2 regions of the Streptomyces sp. NPDC107521 genome follow, and region 1 is predicted to be linked to the other one. Evidence: predicted binding sites of a transcription regulator. Region 1 holds the regulator's gene; the other holds the start of a gene.
What was found. Region 1 encodes HspR, which represses chaperone genes until heat shock. Its sites were predicted from a motif close to TTGAGNNNNNNNNNCTCAA; they were not measured.

Region 1 (3,408 bases):
GTCATCACCTCCTGCGGCGACGTCGGCACCAGCCAGTCCATGTCGTCCGGGTCGGGGTGCAGCAGCGCCAGTTCCAGCAGACAGGGCACCGGCTCCGCGTCGGCCCGCGGGACCCGCCCACGCCGCACGGCACGGGAGTACACATGGTCCCCGGCCCGGCACAGCCGGTCGGCACCGTGGGGATGCTGCTCCGTTCCGCGCTCGGCCATCGCCCATCCCACCCCCGGTTCCGGCTCCTTCCGCAGCGCAACTATGCGCGGCCGGGACGGGGTCCGCAACACGGCTTCACCCCGGCGGGCAACGGACATATGCCGAAACGGGCTTCTTTGTACGTCCTCCCCTTCTCCTCGTTGCAACAAGCTGAAGGTGTTGGGGCGGTGGGCGGACCCTGCATGCTGACCACCGGCGGCGCCGGGCCCGTTCCCGCCCGCGCACCCGCCCGGGGCACCCGCCCGGACCGATGCCGGGGCGCCGCCGCGAGCTGTCGACGGAGTGACCGGGAGGGACCGACCATCGTGATACGCGTGAGCGTTCTCGGCTCTGAACCGCTGGAACGGGCCGGGGTCAGGCGCGCCCTGGAGGAGGACGGCAGGGCACGGGTCGTCGGCGAGACGGCGGCGGCCACCCCGCACCTGCTGCGGACGCACCGCCCGGACGTGCTGGTCAGCAGCCACAGCCGCCCCGAACAGGCCCTGGACGTCCTCCGGTTGTCCAGAGCCTCCGCGGCCCCGGAACCCGCGGGCCTCCCGGCCCCGGCCCATGTGGTCCTCACCGGCGGACTGTCCGAACACTCCACGCGGATGCTGCTGCGCCACGGGGCCCGGGGGACCCTGCTGCGCCGCCACGCCATGCGGCACCTGCCGTGGGCGGTGCGGGCGGCCGCCGCCGGGACCGTCGTGCTCGGCCCCGCCGCCGCGCGGTTCCTGGTCGACCAGTACGTCCACCCCGGTCACACGGCGGACGCGGTGGCGGCGGCGCGCACCCTGCTCGACCGGCTGAGCTCCCGCGAGCACGAGATCGTACGGCTGCTGGCGGAGGGCGCCTCGAACCCCGGTGTGGCCAGGACCCTGGGGATCAGCCCCCACACGGTCAAGGACCACATCCGCGGGGTGTACGCCAAACTGGGCGTGGACAACCGGGTCCAGGCGTCCCGCGTCGTCTGGCAGGCCCAGGTCCCCTCCCGGCCGCCCGCCCCGTGCCCGCCGGACCACCGGCCGTCGTCGCGGGCACCGTGGGTGATCGGTCCGAGGAGGAGCGGCTGAGGGCCACGGGCATCGCGGGCCGGAGGGAGGAAGGCCCGTCCTCCGGCAGGTACCTGAAATCGGTGAACACTCCGGGGCGAAGTGTTCACCGATTTCGTACCCTGCCCCCCGCGGTGTCCTTCGCAGTCCTGCGAGCGGGCCGTCGGCCGGAGCGGGATCCCCGCCCGCACCGCGCCGGGCGGCTGCGGGCCCGACTCAGCCGTTCCGGGGACGCCACACCCGTCCCGCCACGGCCACCGACCGCGCCCCCCACCGCCAGCGCGGCCAGCCGGTCGGCGGAGTCGGCCATCAGGGGCACGGTCATGTACCGGGGCGCACCGTCCCGGCCGCGTCGCCCCTGCGGGCGTAGAGGCGTATCCCGGCCGAGCGCTCCAGCTCCACCGCCCGTGCCGGACCCGCCGCGGGCACCCCGCACCCAGCTCCCGCCGGACCGGGCACGGCCAGGGCCCGCGCCCTCTCACCCGCGTCCCGCTCGAAGGCCGCCTGGTCCCCACGGGACCGGCGGGAGGGGCGCGTCGGGGGTCAGCGGCTCGATGTGGACGACGTCGTACTGACGGCCGCCGAGGCTCCCCAACGACGCCCGCCGCTGGACGGTGGCGGAACCGGCGTCGGCGAAGAGGGCGACGTACCCGGCGGTCCGGAACGCCGCCCGCCCCATGCGCGGCAGGCGCCGTCGCGGTCCGGTGGGCCTCGGGCCGGCCGGGCCCCCGCGCGCGAAGGGCCCGACGGTCCGTGATCGGATCGTCGGGCCCACGAAGCCGCGGCAGCACGCCGGCGGCGCGGCGTCAGTCCGGCTGCTGGGTCTGCCTCCTGGGCCGCCACACGACCAGCGCGCTGGTCTGCTGGACCTCCTGGTACGGCACCAGGTCCCGGCGGTAGGAGGCGTGCACCGCCGCCTCGCGCTGCCGCATCGCGGTCGCGGCGCCCTCCACGGCGTCCGCCAGCTCCGCCACCCGCGCCTGCAACGCGGCGACCTGGTTCTCCAGTTCGATGATGCGCTTGATGCCGGCCAGGTTGATCCCCTCGTCCTGCGACAACTGCTGCACCTGGCGGAGCAGTTCGATGTCGCGGGCCGAGTAGCGCCGGCCGCGCCCGGCCGCCCGGTCCGGGGAGACCAGACCGAGGCGGTCGTACTGGCGCAGGGTCTGCGGGTGCAGGCCGGAGAGCTGGGCCGCCACCGAGATGACGTAGACCGGGGTGTCCTCGGTCAGTTCATACGGATTACGCCGACGACCGTCCATCTCCTCATGCTCCCTTCGCGGCCTGGAACAGCTCCGCGCGCGGATCCTCGTCCGCGCTCGCCTCGCGATACGCCTCCAGCGCGTCACGAGCCTTCCCCGTCAGGTCCGTCGGAACACTCACCTCGACGGTGACGAGGAGATCGCCGCGCGAACCGTCCTTGCGGACCGCGCCCTTGCCCCGGGCACGCATCGTCCGGCCGTTGGGCGTGCCCGCCGGCAGCTTCAGGGTGACCGGCGGCCCGCCCAGGGTGGGCACGCGCACCTCGCCGCCGAGCGCCGCCTCGGTGAACGTGACGGGCACGGTGACGGTGAGGTTGTCGTCCCGGCGGCCGAAGACGGGGTGCTCCTTGACGTGGACGACCACGTACAGGTCGCCCGCCGGACCGCCCCGCTCCCCCGGCGCGCCCTTGCCGCGCAGCCGGATGCGCTGCCCGTCCGACACCCCCGCGGGGATGCGGACCTGCATCGTCCGGGAGGACTTGGCCCGCCCGGAGCCCTTGCAGATGTCGCAGGGGTTCTCCGCGATCAGGCCGCGGCCCTTGCAGTCCGGACACGGGTCGGTCAGCGAGAAGCCGCCGCCCGAGCCGCGGGCGACCTGCCCGGTGCCGACGCAGGTCGGGCACACCCGGGGGGTGCCGTTCTTGTCGCCGGTGCCCGAACAGGCCTTGCAGGGCTGCTGGGACGACATGCGCAGCGGCACCGTCGCCCCCTCGATGGCCTCGGTGAAGCTGAGGGTGACCTCCGACTCCACGTCCTGGCCGCGCCGCGGCTGGGTGCGGGCGCCGGGCCCGGCACCGCCCCGGTTGAACAGGCCCCCGAAGACGTCACCGATCCCGCCGCCGAAGCCGCCGGCCCCGCCCCCGCCCTGGGCGCCCCCGAAGAGGTCGCCCAGGTCGAAGTTGAAG
Region 2 (3,408 bases), on a different contig from region 1:
GCCACCTTGCGCAGCAGCCGGGCGAGGTGCCGCTCCAGGGTGCGCACGCCCGCCTCGCGGGTGTACTCGCCGGCCAGCCGCCGCAGCGCGTCCTCCTCCACGGTGACCTCGTCGGCGCCGAGACCGGCCCGCTCCAGCTGGCGCGGGAGCAGGTGGTCACGGGCGATGACGACCTTCTCGTCCTCGGTGTAGCCGTCGAGCCGGACCAGCTCCATCCGGTCCAGCAGGGCCTCCGGGATGGCCTCCAGGACGTTGGCGGTGGCCAGGAACACCACGTCGGACAGGTCGAGTTCGACCTCCAGGTAGTGGTCGCGGAAGGTGTGGTTCTGCGCCGGGTCCAGGACCTCCAGCAGGGCGGCGGCCGGGTCGCCCCGGAAGTCGGAGCCGACCTTGTCGATCTCGTCGAGCAGGACGACCGGGTTCATGGACCCCGCCTCCTTGACGGCCCGCACGATCCGGCCGGGCAGCGCGCCCACGTAGGTGCGGCGGTGGCCGCGGATCTCGGCCTCGTCGCGGACGCCGCCCAGGGCCACCCGGACGAAGGCCCGGCCCATGGCGTGGGCGACGGACTCGCCGAGGCTGGTCTTGCCGACGCCGGGCGGGCCCACCAGGGCGAGCACGGCACCGCCGCGGCGCCCGCCGACGACGCCCAGGCCCCGGTCGCCGCGGCGCTTGCGCACCGCCAGGTACTCGGTGATCCGCTCCTTCACGTCCTCCAGGCCCGCGTGCTCGGCGTCCAGGACGGCACGGGCGCCGCGGATGTCGTAGGCGTCCTCGGTACGCTCGTTCCAGGGCAGTTCCAGGACGGTGTCCAGCCAGGTGCGGATCCAGGAGCCCTCGGGCGTCTGGTCGGAGGACCGCTCCAGCTTGGCGACCTCCTTGAGGGCGGCCTCGCGGACGTGCGCCGGCAGGTCGGCGGCCTCCACGCGGGCCCGGTGGTCGTCGGACTCCTCGCCCTCCCCGTCGCCGTTGAGGTCCCGCAGTTCCTTGCGCACCGCGTCGAGCTGGCGGCGCAGCAGGAACTCGCGCTGCTGCTTGTCCACGCCCTCCTGGACGTCCTTGGCGATGGTCTCGGCGACGTCCTGCTCGGCGAGGTGGTCGCGGAGCTGCTGGGTGGCGAGCCGCAGCCGGGCGACCGGGTCGGCGGTCTCCAGCAGGGCGAGCTTCTGCTCGGTGGTGAGGAAGGGCGAGTAGCCGGAGTTGTCCGCGAGCGCCGAGACGTCCTCGATGGCCTGGACCCGGTCGACGACCTGCCAGGCGCCCCGCTTGCGCAGCCAGGCGGTGACGAGGGCCTTGTACTCGGTGACCAGCTCGGCGACCTGGCCGGGCAGCGGCTCGGGCAGGGACTCGTCGGCCCGGGTGCCCTCGACCCAGAGCGCGGCGCCGGGACCGGTGGTGCCGGCGCCGATGCGCACCCGGCCCCGGCCGCGGATCAGGGCGCCGGGGTCGCCGTCCGCCAGCCTGCCGACCTGCTCGACGGTGCCGAGGACGCCGGTCGCGGCGTAGGCGCCGTCGACGCGGGGGACGAGGAGGAGCCGGGGCTTGCCGGACCCGCCGCCCGCGGCGGCCTGGGCGGCCTCCACCGCGGCCCGCACCTCGGCGTCGTTCAGGTCCAGGGGGACGACCATCCCGGGCAGCACGACCTCGTCGTCGAGCGGCAGCACCGGCAGGGCGAGCGGTGTGAAGGCGTCGGACTCAGCAGCCATGATCTCCCCTTTGACAGTCAAGTTGAGTTACGTCGACTCAATGCATGAGGGCGGCCCATTGTTCCCGCCCCGGCGCCGCGTTCGCTGTGAGCGATCGGCGGGCGGGGAACGGGCCGGGCGCCGCCCAGGCGGCCGGCACGGGAGGCCCCGGACCCGCCCCCGGGCAGCGCCACCGCGCCCCCGGCGGCGCCCGGCCCCCGGTTCGCGCCCCCACTTCCGGCCACCGTCCCCGCCGCGCGGGCGGGCCTGCCAGGATGGACCGATGCCCGCCATCACCGCCCCCGATCCCCCCGGCCGCCCCCAGGTCCTCGATCGCCGCGAGGGCCCCTACGGCGAGGTCGTCCTGCGCCGCCACGGCGACCTGCTGCAGATCATCGCCAACGGCTGCTTCCTCATGGACACCTCCGACGGCCGCTCCGAGCGGCGGCTCGTCGACGCGGCGGCCGAGGCGCTCGACGGACGGCCGGCGCCGCATCTGCTGATCGGCGGGCTCGGCGTCGGCTTCTCGCTCGCACACGCCGCCGCCGACCCGCGCTGGGGCCGCGTCGCCGTCGTCGAACGCGAACCGGCCGTCATCGACTGGCACCTTGACGGGCCGTTGTCCGAACTGTCCGCCGAGGCCCTGGCGGACCCGCGCACCGAGATCGTCCGGGCCGATCTCGTGACCCACGTCAACGAGACGCCGGACACGTACGACGCGCTCTGCCTCGACATCGACAACGGCCCCGACTGGACCGTCACCGAGAGCAACGACGGGCTCTACACCCCGGCCGGACTCGCGGGCTGCGCAAGGGTGTTGAGGCCCGGCGGAGTGATCGCCGTCTGGTCCGCGCGACCTTCTCCGATTTTTGAAGAGACGTTGCGCAATGCCGGGTTCCAACGGGTGCGTACCGAAGAGATCCCGGTTGCCCGGGGCGTTCCCGACGTGGTCCATCTCGGCGTCGGGCCTGGATAGCAAAGCCGCGGCGATCCCCCGTACGCTGCTGCCCTGACGCGGATCTTCCGGGCGTCGGGCGCAGTCATGGGATCACCCCACGGATTCCGGAAAGCACACCTCAGGGGCGGGCGATGGACCAGACACAGACCTCCCACAGCGGCACGGCGGGCGCCACGCAGGGCGCACAGCGCCGGGTGCTGGTGGTCGAGGACGATCAGACGATCATGGACGCCATCGCGAACCGCCTGCGCGCCGAGGGGTTCCTGGTGCAAACGGCGGGTGACGGACCGTCCGCCGTCGACACGGCCGAGGCGTGGCAGCCCGACCTGCTGATCCTCGACATCATGCTGCCCGGCTTCGACGGCCTGGAGGTCTGCCGCCGGGTCCAGGCGCAGCGCCCGGTGCCGGTGCTGATGCTGACGGCGCGCGACGACGAGACGGACATGCTGGTCGGGCTCGGCGTCGGCGCCGACGACTACATGACCAAGCCGTTCTCGATGCGGGAACTGGCCGCGCGGGTGCACGTCCTGCTGCGCCGGGTGGAGCGGGCGGCGCTGGCCGCGACCACCCCCCGGAGCGGCATCCTGCGCCTGGGCGAGCTGGAGATCGACCACGCCCAGCGCCGGGTGCGGGTGCGGGGCGAGGACGTCCACCTCACGCCCACCGAGTTCGACCTGCTGGTCTGCCTCGCCAACACCCCGCGCGCGGTGCTCTCCCGCGAGCAGCTGCTGGCCGAGGTGTGGGACTGGGCGGACGCCTCCGGCA

Region 2: the regulator HspR is predicted to act here: its motif matches at 1,729-1,747, upstream of lon (endopeptidase La).

What each region holds. Positions count from the first base shown of each region.
Region 1 is NZ_JBVKAT010000002.1:288,648-292,055, forward strand. Features, by position in the region: gene ACZ7LB_RS04390 (helix-turn-helix transcriptional regulator) at 1-209, opposite strand, end outside; gene ACZ7LB_RS04395 (LuxR C-terminal-related transcriptional regulator) at 525-1,262, shown strand; gene ACZ7LB_RS04400 (heat shock protein transcriptional repressor HspR) at 2,048-2,503, opposite strand; gene dnaJ (molecular chaperone DnaJ) at 2,508-3,408, opposite strand, start outside.
Region 2 is NZ_JBVKAT010000007.1:128,550-131,957, forward strand. Features, by position in the region: gene lon (endopeptidase La) at 1-1,706, opposite strand, end outside; gene ACZ7LB_RS13360 (spermidine synthase family protein) at 1,969-2,661, shown strand; gene ACZ7LB_RS13365 (response regulator transcription factor) at 2,775-3,408, shown strand, end outside.